3 regions of the Bacillus luti genome follow, and region 1 is predicted to be linked to each of the others. Evidence: predicted binding sites of a transcription regulator. Region 1 holds the regulator's gene; each other region holds the start of a gene.
What was found. The regulator Rex, encoded in region 1, represses fermentation and respiration genes when NADH is low (regulators of the CRP and FNR family bind a similar motif). The targets are predictions, from matches to a motif close to TTGTGAAATATTTCACAA.

Region 1 (7,980 bases):
TTCTTGTGCATCCACTTTAATAACGTTCATGTGGAAGCCTTCGCTAAATGTTTTCATAACGCCTTCTGCTTCGCCTTTACGAAGTAAACCGTGATCAACGAAAATACATGTTAACTGGTCGCCGATTGCTTTATGAATTAATACCGCTACAACAGAAGAGTCTACACCGCCACTAAGTGCGCATAGTACTTTTTTGTCTCCAACAGTTTCACGGATTTTCTCTAATTCTACTTCGATAAAGTTCTCCATGTTCCATCCTTCAGAACAACCACATACGCCGAATACGAAGTTTTTAATTAAATCGTTACCATGCTCAGAGTGACGTACTTCTGGGTGGAATTGTACACCGTATAAGTTTTTCGCTTCATTGCTCATACCAGCAATTGGGCAAGACTCACTTGTTGCATCTACTACGAATCCTTCAGGTAAACCAGTTACTAAGTCGCCATGGCTCATCCATACAACTTGCTCTTCTGGAAGGTTCGCATATAATTTTGATTCGTTCTCTACTTTAAGAACAGCTTTTCCGTACTCACGGTGGTTTGCACGTTCTACTTTACCACCGAATTGTTGTGTCATAAGCTGCATACCGTAACAAATACCGAAAATCGGTAATCCTAGGTCAAAGATTTTTTCATCACAATGTAATGCACCTTCACCGTATACACTATTTGGTCCACCAGAGAAAATAATCCCTTTTGGATTCATTGCTTTAATTTCTTCTGCAGTAATTGTATGTGGATGAAGTTCACTGTATACACCGAACTCACGAATTCGACGTGCTATTAACTGATTGTACTGACTCCCAAAATCTAAAACGATAATTGTATCATGCTGCTTCTTCAAAATAATCACCCCAACGTTAGTTCTCGTATATAAATATTTTCACCAATTTGGCAAAAAGCATTACTAATATAATAAAAAAAGCCAGTCCTCCGCCTCTAGTCTCATAACAAAGAAAAGGCAGGGGTCTGGCTTTATAAAGAAAGATAGTCTCCGCTCTTTATAAATATAAGACACACTGCCTTCATAGTCAGGTTGTTTACGGTAACCCGGTAGAGACTCTCAAACCATATCATTGAGGATATATGAAGGATCGTTTTATATTATCTTCCTAGATTCTAACAATGAATTGTCGGTATGGTCAAGAGAGAAAGCGACAAAATTCTACAGAAATTAATTTCCTTCCCTCAAAAACATAAAAAAACATCCATTTCTATATAGAAATGGATGTTTTTTCGAGCAAACGGAATTACATCATTCCGCCCATACCGCCCATGCCCATGCCGCCCATGTCAGGCATTCCAGCAGCACCAGCTGGTTCTGGCTTGTCAGCTACTACAGCTTCAGTTGTTAAGAACATAGCTGCAACAGATGCTGCGTTTTGAAGTGCAGAGCGAGTTACTTTAGCTGGATCTACGATACCAGTTTCAAGCATGTTAACCCACTCGCCAGTAGCTGCGTTGAAACCAACGCCTACTTTTTCGCCTTTTAGACGCTCTACAACTACAGATCCTTCTAGACCAGCGTTGATTGCGATTTGACGAACTGGCTCTTCTAGTGCACGAAGTACGATGTTGATACCTGTTGCTTCGTCGCCTTCAGCTACGATAGAAGCTACTTTCGTGTATACGTTCATAAGTGAAGTACCACCACCTGCAACGATACCTTCTTCTACTGCTGCACGAGTTGAGTTAAGTGCATCTTCAATGCGAAGTTTGCGCTCTTTTAACTCAGTTTCAGTTGCTGCACCTACTTTAATTACTGCTACGCCACCTGCAAGTTTTGCAAGACGCTCTTGTAATTTTTCACGATCGAATTCAGAAGTTGTTTCTTCTAATTGCGCACGGATTTGACCGATGCGAGCTTCGATTTGTTGTGTATTTCCAATACCTTCAACTACAGTTGTGTTTTCTTTCGTTACAACGATTTTACCAGCGCGTCCTAAAGATTCAACTGTAGCAGATTTTAAGTCACGGCCTAATTCTTCAGTGATTACTTCGCCACCAGTTAAGATTGCGATATCTTCTAGCATTGCTTTACGACGGTCACCAAATCCAGGAGCTTTAACAGCTACTACATTGAATGTACCACGAAGTTTGTTCACTACTAATGTAGCTAAAGCTTCGCCTTCTACATCTTCAGCAATGATAAGAAGTGGTTTACCTTGTTGTACCACTTGCTCTAATACTGGTAAGATTTCTTGGATGTTAGAAATCTTTTTGTCAGTAATTAAGATGTATGGGTTATCAAGAACTGCTTCCATTTTGTCAGAATCAGTAATCATGTAAGGAGATGCATATCCACGGTCAAATTGCATACCTTCTACTACATCTAGCTCTGTTGTGAATCCTTTAGATTCTTCTAAAGTAATAACGCCGTCGTTACCAACGCGCTCCATTGCTTCAGCAATTAATTCACCTACTTCTTCGTCAGCAGCAGAAATAGCAGCTACTTGTGCGATTGAAGATTTACCTTCGATTGGTTTAGAAATCGTTTTTAATTCTTCAATTGCAGCAGTAACAGCTTTTTCGATCCCTTTACGAAGACCCATTGGATTAGCGCCAGCTGTTACGTTTTTAAGACCTTCACGAATCATAGCTTGTGCTAATACAGTTGCAGTTGTTGTTCCGTCACCAGCTACATCGTTTGTTTTGCTAGCAACTTCTGCTACTAATTTTGCACCCATGTTTTCGAATGCATCTTCTAATTCGATTTCTTTTGCGATCGTTACACCATCATTAGTAATAAGTGGTGAACCGAATTTTTTTTCAAGTACAACGTTACGACCTTTTGGTCCAAGCGTTACTTTTACTGCGTTTGCAAGAGTGTCGACACCGCGAAGCATCGAACGACGTGCTTCTTCACTAAATTTAATATCTTTTGCCATAATAATTGACCCCCTTGGATTGTTTAAGATTTATATAATTAACCGATAACCGCTAAAATGTCACTTTCACGTAAAATCAAGTACTCTTTACCTTCGTATTTCACTTCAGTACCTGCATATTTTGAGAAGATGATAAGATCACCTGCTGCTACCTCTAAAGCAACACGCTCACCATTTTCAAGCACTCGACCAGTACCTGCTGCAACAACTTTACCCTCTTGTGGTTTTTCCTTTGCAGTGTCTGGTAATACAATACCACTTGCTGTTTTTTCTTCTGCTTGAACAAGCTCAATTACAACGCGATCACCTAATGGCTTTAGCATGAACAATAACCTCCTCATTGTGTTATGTAAATTTTATTTATTAGCACTCAAGTCACCCGAGTGCTAACACACTTATAATAATAAATAATCTCAATTTCTTTTGCAAGTAAAAAAATCATAATTTTTTCGCAAATTACTATATATACTTTTCTATATAAAATCCTTCTTCTACTAGCTTTATCATATGAATCGTTGTTTCTACTCCTCGTATGTTACAATATGAAAGACACCCTAAGTTGTTTTCGCTATACACACAACTTTTTCCTGTCTTCTACTTTAATTTCCAATACAAATTTACAAAAAAATCATAATTCAAATGAAAGTTTATATCGTAGGTAGCATATTACATGTTATCCTGCCTTATCTCATACACTAGAGTTAGAAAGGATGGTTAAACCATTTGAAGAAACAATATTGGTGGATTATCGTTACATACATTTTAATGCAGTTATCATCAATTGCTGGATTACCACTTCTCCTAAAAACTGGACTTTATGATAACAGGGGATTTACTAGAGAGGAGAAATTCCAGCTCATAACTGGCCACTGGGCAATCATTAGCTTCTTTATTGCATTATGTATCGTACTTTGGTTACTTAGAACAGACATTCGCGACAGGCATTTAGATACGATGCGCTCTTCTGTTCCAGCTACAGTTGGATGGATTTTCATCGGGTTCTTCTTAGCCTTTTTCTCACAAAGTATCGCTGGTATGATTGAAATGTATTTACTAGGTATTAAACCTGGATCTGAAAATACAGCAAGGCTTATGGACATCGCAAGAACAACACCTTGGTTCCTTATTGTTGTATCTATTATAGGACCAATTTTAGAAGAAATCGTATTTAGAAAAATTTTATTTGGTACACTTTATAAGAAGTTTAACTTCTTTATTGCCGCTATCATTAGTTCTCTTGTATTTGCGGCGATTCATTTTGATTTTACTCACTTATTGGTATACACTGCTATGGGACTCGTATTCGCCTTTTTATATGTAAAAACGAAACGTATTATCGTTCCAATTGCAGCTCATGTTGCGATGAATACATTCGTCGCACTCGCTCAAATTGCAGTAAGCAATGAGCAAATTCAAGAAATGATTAAAGAAGCTGAAAAAATGCAAGGCTTTATCGGAGGATTTTTAGTATGAGAAACTCACCATTGTTCATGGCTGCATTGTACTTCCTTCTCGGATGTATCTTTACACGTTTCGCCATTACGAACGTAACAGATACAATCTGGAATATGTGGACAATACTATTTGCAGTTATGGCGACAATTGATTTTAATTTGGCGCTTCGCCTTATATTAGTTAAATTCACACAGAAGAAATAATAAAACGCAGAGGTCGCTTCCTCTGCGTTTTATTGTGGATAATTTTTCAAAAAGTAAACGAGTGTTTGTAACTCTACAGCTAAATCAATATGATGAATTCTTATATTCTCTGACACATTTAAGCGTGCTGGTGTAAAATTTAAAATACCGTGCACGTTTGTTTCTGCCAATCTATCTGCTACAGATTGCGCTACTGTAGCGGGTACTGTTAATATCGCCACTTGTATATCAGTTGATAAACGTTCTTCTAATTCATCTAAATGATATACAGGAATGCCTCCGATTTCTGTTCCAACTTTCTCTTCACTAACATCAAATGCCATTTCAATCTTTGTATTATTGTTTTTCGTGAAATTATAATGTAAGAAAGCGGTCCCTAAATTACCTACTCCAATAAGCGCTACACGTGTTATATCATCTTGATCGAGTGTTTCCCGGAAAAATGATAATAAATAATTTACATTATATCCATATCCTTTTTTCCCTAACGCTCCAAAATACGAGAAATCTCTTCGAATCGTTGCGGAATCAACCTTTACCGCTTCACTCAATTCGGCTGATGAAACACGTTGCTTACCAGAAAGAGATAAGTTTTGGATAAATCGATAGTATAGAGGCAATCGCTTAGCAGTGGCTTGTGGAATTTTCTGCTGATCCATATAACCTCTCCTCTCTTCCTATCTTGATTCATATACTTTAATCAAATACAGAAGTTTAGCACTCATTAAATTCCTTGTATAATAGAAAGAAGAAGTATTCTCTCTGTATTTTAAACTATACACTATTTTTAGTATGATTGAGAAATATAAACATGGCAAAGTTAAGAAATTATTTGAGGTGAAAACATTGATTTTATTACAAGTAAATGGACTTTCGAAATTATACGGTGCAGAAACGATTCTTGCAAACATAAAATTGGAAGTGCAAACGAAAGATCGTATCGCATTAGTCGGACGAAATGGAGCCGGGAAATCTACATTATTAAAAATAATTGCTGGGGAGTTATCTCATGATGGCGGTGAAATTATAAAACCGAAAGATGTCTCAATGGGATATTTAGCTCAAAATACCGGATTAGAAACGTCGTTAACAATTTGGGATGAAATGTTAACCGTCTTTACGCACTTGCAGCAAATGGAGACAAAACTTCGAAGGCTTGAGCAAGAGATGGGAAAAGAAGAAAACTTTTCAAACGCAGCTATATACGAAAAATTATTAGCTGATTATGATCAATTGCAATTAGACTATAAAGACAAAGGTGGTTATCAGTACGAAGCAGACATTCGCTCGATTTTAAGCGGTCTTGGCTTCCCAGTTGAAACACATCAGACGACAATCTCTACTTTAAGCGGTGGACAAAAAACACGATTAGCTCTCGGTAAACTATTATTAACGAAACCAGACTTACTTATTTTGGACGAGCCTACAAACCATTTAGACATCGAAACATTAACATGGCTTGAACAATATTTACAAGGCTATCCTGGCGCGATACTAATCGTTTCACATGACCGTTATTTCTTAGACAAACTCGTTACACAAGTATATGAAATTTCGAATAAAGAAAGCAGACGATTTGTTGGGAACTACAGTAAATATTTAGACTTAAAATCAGCTTTATACGAGCAAGAAATGAAGCGTTACGAAAAACAACAAGATGAAATCGCTAAGCTTGAAGACTTCGTCCAAAAGAATATAGCTCGTGCATCTACGACGAAGCGCGCACAAAGCCGCCGTAAACAATTGGATCGAATGGAATTATTAACAAGACCATTAGGTGATTCTAAGTCAGCATCATTCCACTTCGACATCGAAAAACAAAGTGGGAATGATGTTTTACAAGTAAAAGATGCAACTATTGGCTATGATGCAGATCCGATCATTGAACATGTAACTATGCGCTTAACACGCGGGGATAGCGTTGCTTTAGTTGGACCAAACGGAATTGGGAAATCCACATTGTTAAAGTCCATTGTGAATAAGTTACCATTATTAAATGGTGATGTTTCTTTCGGATCTAATGTATCTGTTGGTTATTACGATCAAGAACAAGCCAATTTGACATCTTCTAAGCGCGTGTTAAATGAACTATGGGATGAATATCCACTGCAACCTGAAAAAGAAATTCGCACAATACTAGGCAACTTTTTATTCACAGGGGATGATGTACTGAAGCCAGTATCTTCTCTTAGTGGTGGACAAAAGGCTCGATTAGCTCTCGCAAAACTTATGATGCAAAAATCCAATTTATTAATTCTCGATGAGCCGACAAACCATCTTGATTTAAATAGTAAAGAGATTTTGGAGAATGCTTTAATTGATTACCCTGGAACTCTTCTATTCGTTTCACATGACCGCTACTTTATTAATCGCGTAACAACAACTGTTGTTGAGTTATCAACAGAAGGTGCACAGGAGTATTTAGGGGATTACGATTACTACGTTGAAAAGAAAAATGAAATGATTGAACGTGCAGAGCTTGAACAGGAAGAAAATGACGTACCTGTTCAAAAGGTCGTTGCACAAGAAAAGTTAAATTATCTAGAAGAAAAAGAACGTAAAAAACTAGAGCGTCAACGCACTAGAAAAATTGAAGAACTGGAACAAAGTATCGTAGAATTTGAAGAAGAAATTGCTACGTTAGAAGATCAGCTTTGCTTACCAGAAATATATGCTGATTATGAAAAGGCTAGTGAAATTACAACTAAAAAACAAACACTACAAGAACAACTTGAAGCTTGTATGGCAGAATGGGAAGAACTACATTTATAAAAGCATTTCAATAAGAAGGGTGTCTCATAAGTCGAGATTTTTGACTATGCGACATCCTTTTTGTTTTCTAGCAGAAATCAACTTCATCGTACATAAACATTTTTTTGAATATGTCTATCGTAACTTGAACTATATCAACGATTCGACACCAAGTATCGATTTACCGACAAAGTTTGACATCCGTACCAATTCGCAAATTAAAAGAAGATTATCTCGAAATATCTTTTCAGATATTCACCATCATTTTATTTCCCGAAAAAGGATATATTCAAAGGTCAGACTTCATTCCGTTTATCCACAATGTTATACACATATCCACCTTTAATATATAAACATAGAAACAACTTTTCCACATTATCCACAACCCAAGAAAAAGTTATTAACATTTTATATACACAGTAAAAGCCACATTATCAACAGATAATATGGCTTTTATCCACAAGCTGTGGTTAATTTTGTGTATAACTATGCTTCAATATCTAATCCTGGATTTGCATTTAAAGCTAATGTCGCACGTTTTCCTTGTTCATATGCAATTGTACCTGCCGCTGCAATCATTGCTGCATTATCTGTGCATAAGAATAATGGCGGAATAATTAGCTCAATGTTTTCTTTTTGTGCAAATTCTGCTTCTAAACGTGCACGAAGCCCTTTATTTGC
Region 2 (7,980 bases), 240 kb from region 1:
GGAACCTTTTTTATGTGGATAACGTTATCCACATATTTTATAGAATTGTGAATAAATTCTGTAAACCCCTCACAAATTTATATATTGTACTAGCTATCAAACGTTAGAATTGTGGATATTTTTCTGAAAACTGTGGACAATGTGGATATAGTTGTTAATATTCCGACTTTACTGTTTAATGAAAGCGTAATCCCCATTGTGGATAAGTTACTATTCCATCTAAAAAACAAAAAACCCTCTTTAAACATATAAAAGAGGGTTTCATATTAAGTAAACGACTCTGCAAGAGCAGGTGATTTAATTGGTATATGATTCGGTTCTGCATGATTTTCTGCCAAAATTGCATCCACAATATGACCGGCTGGCTCCGGACGATAAATACCTTTCATTGCTTCTTTCATTTGGAGCAGCTTCATATCGTCTTGTAACAACGCCTCAGTTTTTGCAAAAACCTCACTATCATCACGAATGACAACTGCAGCTCCTTTTCTTTCAAAGTACATCGCATTTTCATTTTCTTGTCCTGGAACAGGCTTATATAAAATGACAGGTACTTGCAACGCTGCTGCTTCGCTTAACGTAATACCGCCTGGCTTCGTAATCATACAAGAAGTAATACGGAATAATTCATCAATGTTTTCAACGTAACCAAATACTTTTAATGCATCCGAATTTTCTTCCTGCAGCTCTAATAAATCTTGTTTTAAAGCTTCATTTTTTCCACAAACGACAACTACTTGTAAATTAGGTACTGACATAAATGACTGGCATAGTTCTTTGACACTCCCTAACACCCCATGAGCACCTGCTACAATTAGTAAAATCTTTTTATTTTTACATAACTGATATTTATTATATATAATGTCTGGATTTATCTTTAACTCAAAACTGCTACGAATCGGGATGCCCGTCTCAACAATTTGCTCTGCCGGCACACCAATATCAATCATAACTTTTTTCACATGATCAGTTGCTACAAAGTAACGATCTACTTCCCGGTGAATCCATATTTTGTGCACACAAAAATCCGTTAATACGTTATAAACAGGAATTGAAATACCTGTTTGCTTTTTTAACTCTGGTACAGCTATGATTGGAAAGGTATTAATCACAATATCCGGTTTCTCTGCTTGTAAAAGTGATTTCAAACGTTTTCTTCCAAAATTCGCATACCAAGATGCTATTTTCTTATCATAAATTTTTTCTACACCGTAATAAAACAAGCGATATAATTCTTTTCCTATTGTATAACTTTTTAAATATAAGTATTTTGTAATATCGGTTATAACTGGATGTGATTCTCCAAACAAATCGCATACAATTACATCTTCGATTCCTTTTTGGCGAAATGTTTGTTCTAATGTTTTCGCTACTTGCACATGACCGTTACCGTAATGTGCAGTTAATATTAAAACCTTGGGGTTTTTTATCAAACAAATCCACTCCTAGCTTATTGTTTCTCCATATTGCATATACGACAATAGGAAAAACATTTTCCTTAAAAACTACATAAACAGATTCTAATATTTCACTTTCAGCTATGTACCTGTCGTGGATATGCAAAGCATATAAGATTGACCCCTTAATCCTATCTGTGCTCATATCTTTACATTATACTTTCCTATAAGAGCTTTCGCAATAACTTACAAGTGTTCTCTATTCCATGATACTCACTCTTTTACTTCTTAATTCTTTTTACTATTTTGATTTCCCTTTACAATTATGTAAATTTCTCCACTTATTCCTTACAAAAATATGGATATTCTATTTTCAGTATACTCTTTTCAATATATATACTCTAGGTTTTATTGTAAAGAAAGCAAAAAGCCTAACCCAATATTTGGATTAGACTGCTTGTAAAATATGTTTCGCTTCTTCTACATTTTTTTCAGTAGGTGGTTCCACATTTGCAAGTGGATATTTATGTCCAAGCGCCTCCCATTTGTATACACCAAGCTTATGATATGGTAGCACTTCAACTTTCTGAACATTAGACAGACTTTGAATAAAGCTAGATAATTTTTGTAGATCCTCTTCGTTATCAGTAATACCAGGAACTAATACATGTCGCACCCAAATCGGTTTATTTTTATCCGATAAATAACGAGCAAATTGTAAAATATGTTCATTTGGTTTTCCTGTTAATTTACGATGCTTTTTGGAATCAATATGTTTCAAATCCAATAAAACTAAATCTGTATAATCCATTAATATATCTAGCTTATTTTGAAATTCTGGTTCCTCAGAATAACAACCACCAGAAGAATCGATTGTTGTATGGATACCAGCCTCTTTACACTTCTTAAACAACTCAATTAAAAAGTCTAGCTGTAATAGCGGCTCTCCACCACTAACTGTTATACCGCCTCCGGAAGCTTCAATAAAAGGAAGGTAACATGTCACATCCTGCATTACTTCTTCGACTGTTATTTCTTTTCCCTTACCTATCTCCCACGTATCAGCATTATGACAATATTGACAACGTAATAAACACCCTTGTGTAAATATGACATAACGAATCCCTGGGCCATCAACAGTACCACAAGACTCTACAGAATGAATTCTTCCTTTTACCATGTTACTTCCTCCTTTATTGAAACAGCCCCTCTGCTATTTACAACAAGCAGAGGGATGCTTTTTTCACTTACATGCTTTCATGCATTGTACGGTTAATTACATCAATTTGTTGTTCACGAGTTAATTTAATAAAGTTAACAGCGTAACCAGATACACGAATTGTTAATTGTGGATATTTTTCAGGGTGCTCCATCGCATCCATTAATGTTTCACGATTAAATACGTTAATATTTAAATGGTGTCCTTCTTTTATTGCGTATCCATCAAGCATAGATACTAAGTTACGTACTTGTACATCATCTTCTTTACCAAGTGCTTTTGGAATAATAGAGAATGTATTAGAAATACCATCTTGTGCATCTTCATATGGTAATTTTGCTACAGATAATAGTGAAGCTAATGCACCTTTTGTATCACGACCATGCATTGGGTTCGCACCTGGTGCAAATGGTTCTCCAGTACGACGACCATCTGGAGTGTTACCAGTTTTCTTGCCGTATACAACGTTAGATGTGATTGTTAAGATTGACATTGTATGAACAGAATTTCTGTATGTTTTATGCTTACGAAGCTTGTTCATAAATGTTTTCACAAGCTTTACAGCAATTTCATCTACACGGTCGTCATTGTTACCGTATTTAGGGAAATCTCCTTCGATTTCAAAGTCAACTGCAATACCGTTTTCATCGCGGATTGGTTTTACTTTTGCGTGTTTAATTGCACTTAAAGAGTCTGCTACTACAGATAGACCCGCGATACCTGTTGCCATTGTACGAAGAACATTTGTATCATGAAGTGCCATTTCAATACGTTCGTAGCTATATTTATCGTGCATGTAGTGGATAACATTTAATGTGTTTAAATATAGACCCGCTAACCATTCCATTGTCATATCAAACTTATGCATAACTTCTTCATAATCTAATACTTCAGAAGTAATCGGTGCGTACTCTGGACCAACTTGCGCTTTAGATTTTTCATCTTTACCGCCGTTAATCGCATATAGTAATGCTTTTGCTAAGTTTGCACGTGCGCCAAAGAACTGCATTTGTTTACCAATTCTCATTGCAGATACACAACAAGCAATTCCGTAGTCATCGCCGTAGTCAGCACGCATAATGTCATCATTTTCATATTGAATTGCTGATGTTTTAATAGACATTTTCGCACAGTAGTTTTTAAAGTTCTGTGGTAATTGTTTAGACCAAAGAACTGTTAAGTTTGGTTCTGGAGCTGGTCCTAAATTATCTAATGTATGCAAGAAACGGAATGAGTTCTTTGTTACTAACGGACGTCCGTCTAAAGCAATACCACCGATAGATTCAGTTACCCAAGTTGGGTCACCAGAGAATAGTTCATTATAATCAGGTGTTCTTGCGAATTTCACAAGACGTAATTTCATAATGAAATGGTCAACAATTTCTTGCGCTGCTTCTTCTGTTAAAGTACCATTTGCTAAATCTCTTTCAATGTAAATATCTAAGAATGTAGAAGTACGTCCAAGGCTCATTGCTGCCCCATTTTGCTCTTTAATTGCTGCAAGATATGCAAAGTATAACCATTGGAACGCCTCTTGTGCATTTGTAGCTGGCTTAGAAATATCGAATCCATGAGAAGCAGCCATCTGTTTTAATTCTTGAAGTGCACGCATTTGCTCAGATAACTCTTCGCGTAAACGCATTGTATCTTCGCTCATTACACCTCCTGTTAAATTAAAATCAGCTTTTTTCGCTTCAATTAGATGATCTATACCATATAACGCTACGCGACGATAGTCACCGATAATACGTCCACGTCCGTATGCATCTGGAAGGCCAGTAATAACACCTGATTTACGAGCCGCTTTCATTTCTGGTGTGTATGCATCAAATACACCTTGATTATGCGTTTTACGCCAGTCTCTGAAAATACTGCTAAGTTCTTTATCCATTTCATATCCATACGCTTCACAAGCTTGTTCCGCCATACGAATACCACCATATGGTTGTAAAGAGCGTTTAAATGGTTTATCAGTTTGGAAACCGACTACTTTTTCAATATCTTTATTTAAATATCCTGGATCATGTGATGTAATAGAAGAAACGATTTTTGTATCCATATCAAGAACGCCACCGTTTTCACGCTCTTTCGTTGTTAAATCCATTACTTGATCCCAAAGTTGTTTCGTTGCTTCAGTTGCTCCCGCTAAGAAAGATTCCTCTCCTTCGTAAACGTTTACATTATTTAAAATGAAATCGCGAACATCAATCTCTGCTTTCCATTTTTCACCTTTAAAGTTTTCCCACGCGTTTTTTACATTTTCTAATACTTGAGTCATCCTAATCTCCTCCATTTTTGATTAGTACAGGACTAAGATTTTTTATATAACAGCTTACACACTTAGAATACTACTTTTTTACGAAGGTGAACGAAATAGTTGTGACATGTTTGTGAAATGTTGAGCAAACTACTATACACATAGTGTTAACTTCATTTAAAAGTCTTTAAAATTACCCCTTTCCTTAATTGTATTTTTTTGGTATTCTTATATACGAGTCCTATTTTGTAATATAAGAACAATACCCATTGTAGATCTGTAATACTCTTATCTCCTAATCTGTTATAGTTTTTATAACAGAGCAAAAAAGTGTACATATGTTGTACACTTTTTTTGTTATCCTATAAAACATCTCTTTTTCTATTTCCATCATGGAACCCACCACGACTATCTGTTAATACAATTAATTGCTCTAACCCTTCTATATGATCTCCAATAATTCGGATTACAGCTGGTGGATGACCTATTTTTGCAAAATGTTCACTAAGGCGAATGCGGTTCATCTTATCGACCTCAACACGACTTACACATGCAATTTCAAATCCTGAAAGAATGGCTTTCACCTGCGCCACGCACGGTGCCAGTAAAGACCTATACCCAATTGCATTCAAACACGTCCGGCTAAACGCATTAGGTACTGCAATAAGCGATCCTACACCTAAATCTTTTCTATCGCAAGCTAAATTTAATGCATATTTAAATGCAGTTACAAGATGAAGTGGTACTCTTAAATCTAAATAATGATCTAGATCATTTAATGCGACATCTGTTCCATCTGCAATAGCTTTCGCAAAAGGATAGAGCTCACTCGCTGGAATAACAAAATCACCGTCTATAAATAATACAATTTCTCCTTTTGCAAAATACGTTCCAAGTGAGCGCCCCACATCGTTTCCAAGCGCTTCTTTATATACAATTGTCGTTGCTCCCTTGTCTTGAGCAATGGTTGCCGTTTTATCTGACGAACCATTTACAACAACGATGATTTCAAAAGGTTCAATTTTGCGCAGCTCTTCTATAACGGTTCCAATTGTTTTCTCTTCATCTTGTACGGGAATAATTACAGATAATTGTTTCCCTTTATATAACTTAGATGTAACACCCCATCCTTGATAAAAATCTTCAAAATCTAACGTATGATAAACACTATCTCTTTTCCTATTACCATCATAATATCCTCCGCGCTCATCACTGCCTACTATTCGCTCTGCTACAGCTTCTATATGATCACCTATCATTCGTTTTTCAGATTGAGAAAGACCGGTACCATATGCAGCATGCTCAGTCGGCCGAAATTTATTCGGCGTAATAACATCGATTGCACAATGGCGACTAATTCTCCATTTACTTTGTGCTATGCGCAAATGAGCCACAATAGGATTAACCAAGCATTCATATCCAATACTTTGAACGACTTCTTTCGTCAGTGCATGAGGCACAGATAATACAGAATCAATTTTTAATTCTTCACGCTCTAACAGCGCATTTAATATTTGCCGCCATACTGTAATGGAATGTGGTTTTTGTTTCTTTAAAAACAATGCGTCCAAATTATTTAAAACGATGTCGGTCTGATCATATAAAATCGGATTAAGAAATAATTGTAATTTTGAAGTTGGAATAGCAAAATCTCCATCTATAAATAGTAATACATCACCTATCGCATGTTTTGCACCGACTGCACGTCCAACGTCGTTTCCAAGTAGCTCTGTATACTTGATTACTTTACATCCTAAACGATCAGCAACCTCTTCTGTACTATCATTACAACCATTTACTACTACAATAATTTCTACTGGGTTTAATGGTTTTACCGATTGAATAACATCTGAAATTGTTTCCCCTTCATTACATACAGGTATAATAACCGATAGCGACTTAACCATTATTTTCTTCACGAAACCATTTAATAGTTTCTTTCAATCCTTGTTCCCACGTTACTGTCGCTTGAAATTGAGCGAGTTCTCTTAACTTCGTTACATCTGGTCTTCTATTTGGGATTTCTTCAAAGCCATGTGGATATACTTCTTCAAAAGGAACTTGTACAATTTTCGAGGAAGATTTCGTTAGTTTTTTAATTACTTCTGCTACTTCTTTTATATTCTTTTCATTCTCAGAACCTATATTAATAATCTCACCATTTACCTTCTCATCCATTGCCCGAATCGTTGCCTCTACCGCATCACTTACATACGTAAAGCAGCGTGTCTGTTTCCCATCTCCATATACGAGAATATCTTCACCTTGCAGTGCCGCATAGATAAATCGTGGGATTACCCCTGCGTATGGGCCATCTTTCGCCCTTGGACCATAAATATTAAAATAACGAACAATCGTTACAGGTAAGCCTTCTAATGCGTATCCTAAACATAATGTTTCTTCTAATGTTTTACAAACTGCATAACTCCAACGTATTTTAGAAGTTGCCCCATATAATCGATCCCCTTCTTCAGAGAAAGGCGGCTTGCCCTTACCATATACTTCTGAAGTAGACGCAAAGACTACTTTCTTCTTTCCTTTTAATGCTGCTTGTAAAATATTTCTCGTTCCATCAAAATTCGTTTCAATGAGCTCTATACTTTTTTCCATTGTTGTTTTCACACCTAAAATTGCCGCTAAATGAAACACTACATCATGTTGATTTACTAATTCGTAAATAGAATTTTTATCTAAAACACTGATTGGAATAACCGGAATCTCTTTCATTAGCTCATTATGATACTTATTTTTCCCTTTATAGAAGTTATCCACAATCGTAACTTCATAACCTCTTTTCACCAACTCTTCAGCTAAATGAGATCCAATAAATCCGGCCCCACCTGTAATTAAACATTTCTGACTCATGCACTCACCTTCTTTACAATTCCGCGTGTATCTATTACTCGCTTCATTCCTTTAAAAAGCTTCCAATCTATATTCGAGTGGTCAGTTAAAATTAAAATACACGCTGCCTCTTTAACTGTTTTCTCATCCAAGGAAACAGATTGATACACCTTATCTCCAATTTCGGCAGAAGAAATATATGGATCATGGTATTTTATCTCGTATCCTTCTTTTATTAATAATTGAATAATTGGTAACGCCGG
Region 3 (7,980 bases), 680 kb from region 1:
CGAGATGTCGTTAAATACTTGAAATACTTTACATTCTTAACGAAAGAGCGTATTGATGAATTAGCAGCGAAGGTAGAAACAGAGCCTCATAAACGTGAAGCACAAAAAGTATTAGCGGAAGAAATGACGAAGTTCGTTCACGGAGAAGAAGCATTCCTGCAAGCTGTGAAAATTACAGCAGCATTATTTAGCGGAGATATTAAATCGCTAACAGCTGATGAAATTGAACAAGGTTTTAAAGAGATGCCAACATTCCAGTCTTCAAAAGAGACAAAAAACATCGTAGAGTGGCTAGTTGATTTAGGAATTGAGCCATCTAGACGTCAAGCACGTGAAGATATTAATAATGGCGCTATTTCTATGAATGGTGAAAAAGTAACAGATGTGGGTACGGATGTTACTGTAGAAAATTCATTCGATGGAAGATTTATTATTATCCGTAAAGGGAAGAAGAACTACAGCCTTGTGAAGTTAGGAGAATAGTTTGTGTGAAAGGATGGGAGTAGGAAGAATACTTCCATCTTTTCGTATACACAATTTGGACATAAAATAATCAGTAAATTTAGATAATTAAAAGGGTTATATTATTCTTCTGCCGAATAAATAAGTTAGAGAAAATTACGGATAAAAATAGCCCGAACCATGCCGGGCATGATTCGGGCTTATATTCAGATTAGTAAGCTAAGCTGAATAGACCTTTAATGTGTGATAAGTAACGAACGTTACTTGCTTCTTTCATTAATGATGCTGGTAAGCCTTTAAGTGGAGTATTGCTTGCTCCGATTGTAGCAACAGCATCTTTACGTCCTAGACTAGCAAGTGTTCCAGAGTTTACAGGTGCGAACTCTTCGAATGCTTTGCCTTCTAGTGCTGCGTATAAGTTGTATCCAATTAACTCACCCATTTGCCAAGCGATTTGTGCAGTTGGTGGGTATGGACGTCCGTCTGGAGCGAAGACAACAGCGCTGTCTCCAGCAACGAATACGTCTTTGTGAGAAGTAGATTGTAGGTATGCATCAACTGTTGCACGGCCACGGTTTACTTCAAGACCTGATTCACCGATTAATGGGTTACCTTGTACGCCGCCCGTCCAAACGAATGTGTTAGCAACAAGTTTTTGACCGTCTTTCAAGTCGATTTCATTGCCAGCAACGTTTGTTACAGGAAGACCAGTTAAGAATGTAACGCCGCGTGCTTCTAAGCTAGTAGTTGCACGTTCGATTAAGTGGTCTGGTAATACTGGAAGGATTTTTGGACCTGCTTCAACAAGAAGAAGTTTAACTTCTTTTGGATTTACGCCGTGGCTTTTTGCAAGTTTAGGCATAATGTCAGCAAGCTCACCAACTAGCTCAACACCAGTTAATCCGCCACCACCGATTACGATTGTAGCATCAGCTTCGTTTTTCGTTTTCGCGTATTCACGAATACGGTCTTCAACGTGTTTGTAGATTTTGTTTGCATCAGCAGCAGATTTTAATACCATGCTGTTTTCTTCTAGTCCTGGAATACCGAAGTAAGCAGTTTTACTTCCTAAAGCAACTACAAGTGCATCGTAAGATAAAGTAGTGCCACCAGCTAGTTTGATTTCTTTACTATCAACAGAGAATGACTCAACTGTTGCGATTTTAAGATCGATATCTTTACCTTTGAAAAGCTTTGTAAGTGGCATTGCAATTGCTTGCTCAGCAACGTTACCAGCTGCAAGGCGGTGTAGTTCAGTGATGATTTGGTGTGTTGGGTATTGGTTAATCACTGTAACTTGTGCTTCTGATTTGCTGTAATATTTACGTACGTTTAAAGCGGCAAGAAGACCGCCATAACCAGCGCCTAAGATGACAATTTGTTTTGACATAGTATGATATCCCCCGTCTTTACTAATTGTTGTTATAAGTTAAATTATTTATTGTTACGTTCTGCACTAATTTGAAGATATGCGTTCACAAAGCGGAACATTTTTTGTGCTTGTGGATCTTTTAGTAATTTTAATAGACCGAATAGGCCGATAACTTCATTACTTTCGTCAGCACGATCTTTCGCTTCGATTGCAGTTGCAGCCATGCTTTTCACTGTATCTTTTACAGGTTCTACAAGCTCTGTGATTGCACCAACAGTGTCGCTTTTTAATACTTCATCAGTAGCAACAGTTTGAGCAAAGTCATAAGATTTAGTTAAAATGTTAACAAGCTCAGTTAATTTTGGAAGCTGTTCTACTAGTGTTGTTAATGATTCTTGTACCTCAGGTTTTAACAACTGATCAAGTACATCAAGTTGTCCTTGGCTAGCAGAAATTTGTACAGTTTCTTGTTCTGGCTTTGTTTGAGTCATAGTTTCTGGCATCTCCAATTCTCCTTTACGATAGCAATACTCTTTTTTTGATAAGTAAGATAGTAACCGTTTACGAAACTTTATACAAAGTTTCACAAAGCACAATAAAATGCCTTTAAATTTATGATAGCAAATTAGCTGAAATCATAAATCTAAAACCATAACGTCTTACCTATTATTTATGAACTGTCCGATACATGGCTTGTCCGCATAATGGAAAAGCTCCGTTACCGGAAAGTGTATATAATATATATCTTATATTATATACTATATACACCTATGTTAACATAAAAATGATTCCTAATTATTTGATAGTAAGTGTATAACCTAGTACTGACAAGGTGTGAAAGCGTATAAAATATTTTGTTTGAATTAGAAATGTACATATATATAAAGAAAAAAAGGAAAAAATGAACAAATTCATGTTCGTTTTTTCCTTTTTCCTATTATTCACCTTCTGCAATTAGCATTGATGTGGTACCTTCTTTTTCAAGATGGCATTCGCCCCAAGTACAAAGAGAATCAAGAATCGATTCTAAAGACCAACCGTAGTCTGTAAGAGAATATTCTACTTTTGGCGGGACTTGGTTGTATACTTTTCTTTGAATAACACCGTCGTCTTCTAATTCACGTAATTGTTGTGTTAACATTTTTTGTGTAATACCAGGCATTAAACGTTTTAGTTCACTCGTTCTCTTTGTACCTTTTGTTAAGTGACAAAGAATAACAACCTTCCATTTGCCGCCGATAACTTCTAAAGTCGCTTCTACAGGAATATTGTATTTCTTCATATAAAACCCTCCTTTTGTGAGTAAAGTAAGCCAAATTATACAAATGTTACTTTTTAGTACCTATAGCACTTTAAAGTACGTACTTTTTATCATGTTAAATATGTTTCATAATAGCACATGTAAGAGGCAAATGAGTAGTACGGTACCGAAAAGTGACTATGTTACTTTTTAGTGCCTATCGTACTTTAAAGTGCGTTCTTCAAAAAAGGAATGAAACCATTCATAATAGCATTTGTAGAGATTAAATATATTTTTTAGAAGATAAAAGGGCCTTTTTATCGCACTATTATGATTGGATTTCTTGTAATAAGGAGGAATTCAATTGAGTTCATATACAGTACCGTCTTCGGAAGTTCAGACGAATCGAAGAAGTATGTTTGCTTTATTAGCACTAGCAATTAGTGCGTTTGGGATTGGTACGACCGAGTTTATTAGTGTCGGTTTACTACCATCTATTTCGAAAGATTTAAATGTTTCGGTTACAACAGCCGGTTTAACTGTTTCCTTATATGCGTTAGGAGCAGCAGTAGGAGCACCTGTTTTAACAGCGTTAACGGCAAGTATGTCGAGAAAGACATTATTAATGTGGATTATGGTTATTTTCATTATTGGTAATGGCATTGCAGCAGTAGCAACAAGCTTCACTATATTAATTATCGCAAGGATTGTAGCTGCGTTTGCACATGGTGTGTTTATGTCGATAGGATCTACAATTGCGGCTGCGATTGTACCAGAGAATAAACGTGCTAGTGCTATTGCGATTATGTTTACTGGATTAACAGTTGCGACTATTACAGGTGTGCCAATTGGAACGTTTATCGGTCAACAATTTGGCTGGAGAGCGTCATTTATGGCGATTGTTGTAATTGGAATTATTGCTTTTATCGCGAATAGCATACTGGTCCCATCTAATTTAAAAAATGGTGTACCTGTATCGTTTCGTGATCAATTCAAACTAATTAAAAATGGAAGACTGTTACTTGTTTTCATTATTACTGCACTTGGATACGGCGGGACATTCGTAACATTCACGTATTTATCACCGCTATTACAAGAAGTAACAGGATTTGAAGCAAGTACGGTTACCATCATTTTATTAGTGTATGGAATCGCAATTGCGATAGGGAATATGGTCGGCGGAAAATTATCGAATCATAATCCGATTCGAGCGTTATTTTACATGTTCTTTATCCAAGCGATTATATTATTTGTTTTAACATTTACGGCGCCATTTAAAGTAGCTGGATTAATCACAATTATTTTCATGGGACTATTCGCATTTATGAATGTTCCAGGGCTACAAGTATATGTAGTTATATTGGCAGAGCGCTTTGTTCCAAGTGCGGTTGATGTTGCTTCAGCAATTAATATTGCCGCATTTAACGGAGGAATCGCTTTAGGTTCTTATATAGGTGGCCTTGTAACGAATTCATTAGGATTAATTCATACTGCTTGGGTAGGCGGCCTTATGGTAGTAGCCGCTGTTATTTTAACAGCGTGGAGTATGACATTAGAAAAAAGAGATCAAGTAAAATAAAAGGAGAGAAAATAAAATGAAAAACTTACAAAGTAAAGCAGTATTAAATAATGGTGTAGAAATGCCTTGGTTCGGTTTAGGTGTATTTAAAGTAGAAGAAGGACCAGAACTTGTAGAAGCTGTAAAAGCAGCGATTAAAGCAGGATACCGCAGCATCGATACAGCTGCAATTTACGGAAATGAAAAAGCTGTAGGTGAAGGAATTCGTGCAGGTATCGAAGCAACTGGTATTTCAAGAGAAGAGTTATTCATCACTTCAAAAGTGTGGAACGCAGATCAAGGATATGAAGAAACAATTGCTGCATACGAAGAGAGCTTAAAGAAATTAGAACTAGATTATTTAGATTTATTCCTTGTTCACTGGCCTGTAGAAGGAAAATATAAAGATACATGGAGAGCGCTAGAAACACTTTATAAAGAAAAGCGCGTACGTGCAATTGGTGTAAGTAACTTCCAAATCCATCACTTACAAGATGTAATGAAAGATGCGGAAATCAAACCAATGATTAACCAAGTAGAATACCACCCTCGTTTAACACAAAAAGAACTACAAGCTTTCTGTAAAGAACAAGGTATTCAAATGGAAGCATGGTCACCACTTATGCAAGGGCAATTATTAGATAATGAAACATTACAAGCAATTGCTGAGAAACACGGTAAAACAACAGCACAAGTGATTTTACGTTGGGATCTTCAAAACGGAGTAATTACAATTCCAAAATCAACGAAAGAACACCGCATTATTGCAAATGCTGATGTATTTAACTTTGAATTAACAAAAGAAGACATGGAAAAAATCGATGCGTTAAACCAAAATCACCGCGTTGGTCCAGATCCTGATAACTTCGATTTCTAAGATTACAGTAAGAAAAAAAAGGGTGCTTTTATGCACTCTTTTTTTGTGCATAAAAATAGTTTCTAAATAAATACTACTTAGTATTAAGTTTGTTATTAAGGGGCTGTAAACATGAATATAAAGCAATCGTTCAAACTTTTAGCTATGTTTTTAAGTGTCTTATTTGTATTATTCCCACTTCAAAAAGCATTCGCAGAAGTTATGGACCATACAAAGTATCAAATGGATTGGAGTTATAGTAAGTCTAAGAAGAAACCAATCCGAACAGAGCTTATTAAAACGGCAGATGGCAAAATTGCTTTTTGCTTAAATGTAGATTTGAAATCTCCAAGCGGCCAAGATTTACCGGAAATGGGGAAAGTGGATATTAATGTGTACCGTGTACTATTGAATGGATATCCACAAAAGAGTCCACAAGAATTAGGTGTTTCTGATTGGAGAGATGCACATTACGCAACGCAGCTTGCGGTGTGGAATGCATTGAAACAAATTGATATTAACGATTTAGATTTCCGTAATAAAAATGTAGAAAAAGTAACGAAAGATATAGTTGCAAAAGCAAATGCTAGTGAAGAGTTGCAAGAAATTACGATGAGTGTAGTACCATCAGAAGAACAACAAGCAGTATTAAAAAATGATTTCTTTGAAACAGGTTTATATACAGTAGAAACAAATGCAAAAAGTGGTACGTATAAAGTTCAAGCAACTGGTGCACCACAAGGAGCGAAGTTTGTAAATGAAAAGGGCGAAGCAAAAACTGAATTTAATGTGGGCGAGAAATTCCGCATTTTAATTCCGAAACAAACACCAGCAGGTGGATTTAGTTTTAAAGTAATAGGGAAATTAACGAAGCTACAAGGGATTGCACATAAAGGTACACCGACAATTCAAAATGCAGTTGTATTACTTGAGCGTAGTGAAGAAAAAACAAGTCCTGAGTTATCAGTGAGTTGGAAAAAAACACATGGTCATGATCATAATAATAAACCACATACTCCAAATGAACCGCATAAACCGAATCAATATAAAAGATAAAGCATTGGCCTTGCCAATGCTTTTTTATGTATATGAAGAGTAATATTATATTATAAAAATAATAAACGGTTAATTTAATAGGAAAAAGACTGTATAAGCAGTGTAAACTTTATTTAGGAATAATTTAAATATAATAAAATCCGAACGTTACGATTAATAGATTAAATTCACAAAATTGTAACATTATTCTGATTGGAAGTGCTATCAAACAAAGTGTAAAGCGTGTACAATTCAGTTGGAAAAACTACCTATAGATGGTCATATATGAAGAAAATGTAAGATTCTATCGTTGTTTTTATTTTTAGATGTATAGATGACAAGACTAAAAAGTATCTTTTATTACTCTCTTTTTATGTATGAAGAGAACTCATCACAAGTAGAAAAGTGGGGAGGACATAATACATAAAAATTTTACAATGTAGGAAAGCGAATACATGGGGAGGAATGCGGTAGTAATTGATACAGGTGCGCGAGGTATTAGTCTATTCTATAAATGTTTTTATAAATATAATAGGATTTTTCATTAAATGAATATATAGGATGGTTTGTCTAAAAACAGGACAGGGGACACAGATTATGTCAAAGAAGAAAAAGAGTAGGGTATTAGTAGCTGGTATATGCATATCTACATTATTATCACCAGTAACTTTCGAAGCATCGAAAGGATATGCGGCACCTTTGGAAGAAGTTAAAGGTGGGAATTTAGAAGAGAACAAATTTGAGCAAAGGACGTTTCAGGTACCTGGAAAAGGGGATATAGACAAGGAAACGGAACGATTAAAGGTAACTTTTGACCTTTCTGTTAATGAACCGACTGGAATTTATGCAGCGCCAGATGAAGAAATTACAATTGAAATAAAAGGAACACAGTCTATTCAAGCTTTCATAGGAACGAGATCTTATGATGAAAAGGCGCCTGAAAAATTCAATTTAAAACCTGGGAAAAACGTTATTTCATCGCCAAGAGGTGGTATTTTATATTTTTATAATATGAATAACGAAGGTGAGGTCACTGCTTCAGTTACGAAGGGTGGTAGTCATTTTCCTTTGTTTATTTTAGGTAAGCATATGAAAAAAGATTGGGATGAAATGTTAAAGAAATATAAAAATCCTTATGCGGTCGAATTAAAAGGTGAGAGAAGTTTAATTACTGCTAGTCCGAGCTCTATACAAAAGTTTATGAAAAACACCAATCCGACAGAGTTAATGAAATTACATGATAAAATTATTCGAATAGAAAATGCAGTAGCTGGTTTATCAGAGGATGGAATCGGACTTGCGAAATCTCCAAAGCATTATGTTCAGTTTGTTGAAAAACGGAATCCTGCTGAAGGGGACTTTATGTTTGCGACAAATTATCATACAGGGTATATTCCAAGCGCAATGAATAGAGTGTTGGATTCAGAGGTACTCGAAAAGGATGGTTGGGGACCATG

Region 2: a site for Rex is predicted at 5,005-5,022, ahead of pflB (formate C-acetyltransferase). Genes of this name have one in related genera too.
Region 3: a site for Rex is predicted at 2,406-2,423, ahead of EUC40_RS01650 (DUF1641 domain-containing protein). Genes of this name have one in related genera too.

The regions. Positions count from the first base shown of each region.
Region 1 covers NZ_CP040336.1:4,858,054-4,866,033, forward strand. Annotated here, with positions in the region: gene guaA (glutamine-hydrolyzing GMP synthase) at 1-846, opposite strand, end outside; purine riboswitch at 1,011-1,112, opposite strand; gene groL (chaperonin GroEL) at 1,253-2,890, opposite strand; gene groES (co-chaperone GroES) at 2,929-3,213, opposite strand; gene EUC40_RS24410 (CPBP family intramembrane glutamic endopeptidase) at 3,614-4,363, shown strand; gene EUC40_RS24415 (YdiK family protein) at 4,360-4,548, shown strand; gene EUC40_RS24420 (redox-sensing transcriptional repressor Rex) at 4,578-5,207, opposite strand; gene EUC40_RS24425 (ABC-F family ATP-binding cassette domain-containing protein) at 5,395-7,320, shown strand; gene tsaD (tRNA (adenosine(37)-N6)-threonylcarbamoyltransferase complex transferase subunit TsaD) at 7,786-7,980, opposite strand, start outside.
Region 2 covers NZ_CP040336.1:4,617,953-4,625,932, forward strand. Annotated here, with positions in the region: gene EUC40_RS23400 (diglucosyl diacylglycerol synthase) at 267-1,433, opposite strand; gene pflA (pyruvate formate-lyase-activating protein) at 1,846-2,577, opposite strand; gene pflB (formate C-acetyltransferase) at 2,645-4,894, opposite strand; partial or broken gene EUC40_RS27365 (hypothetical protein) at 5,047-5,267, opposite strand; gene EUC40_RS23415 (glycosyltransferase family 2 protein) at 5,236-6,780, opposite strand; gene EUC40_RS23420 (UDP-N-acetyl-alpha-D-glucosaminuronate decarboxylase) at 6,773-7,738, opposite strand; gene EUC40_RS23425 (nucleotide sugar dehydrogenase) at 7,735-7,980, opposite strand, start outside.
Region 3 covers NZ_CP040336.1:331,660-339,639, forward strand. Annotated here, with positions in the region: gene tyrS (tyrosine--tRNA ligase) at 1-483, shown strand, start outside; gene EUC40_RS01645 (NAD(P)/FAD-dependent oxidoreductase) at 674-1,852, opposite strand; gene EUC40_RS01650 (DUF1641 domain-containing protein) at 1,897-2,337, opposite strand; gene EUC40_RS01655 (winged helix-turn-helix transcriptional regulator) at 2,772-3,116, opposite strand; gene EUC40_RS01660 (MFS transporter) at 3,490-4,653, shown strand; gene EUC40_RS01665 (aldo/keto reductase) at 4,670-5,509, shown strand; gene EUC40_RS01670 (thioester domain-containing protein) at 5,621-6,544, shown strand; gene EUC40_RS01675 (putative mucin/carbohydrate-binding domain-containing protein) at 7,121-7,980, shown strand, end outside.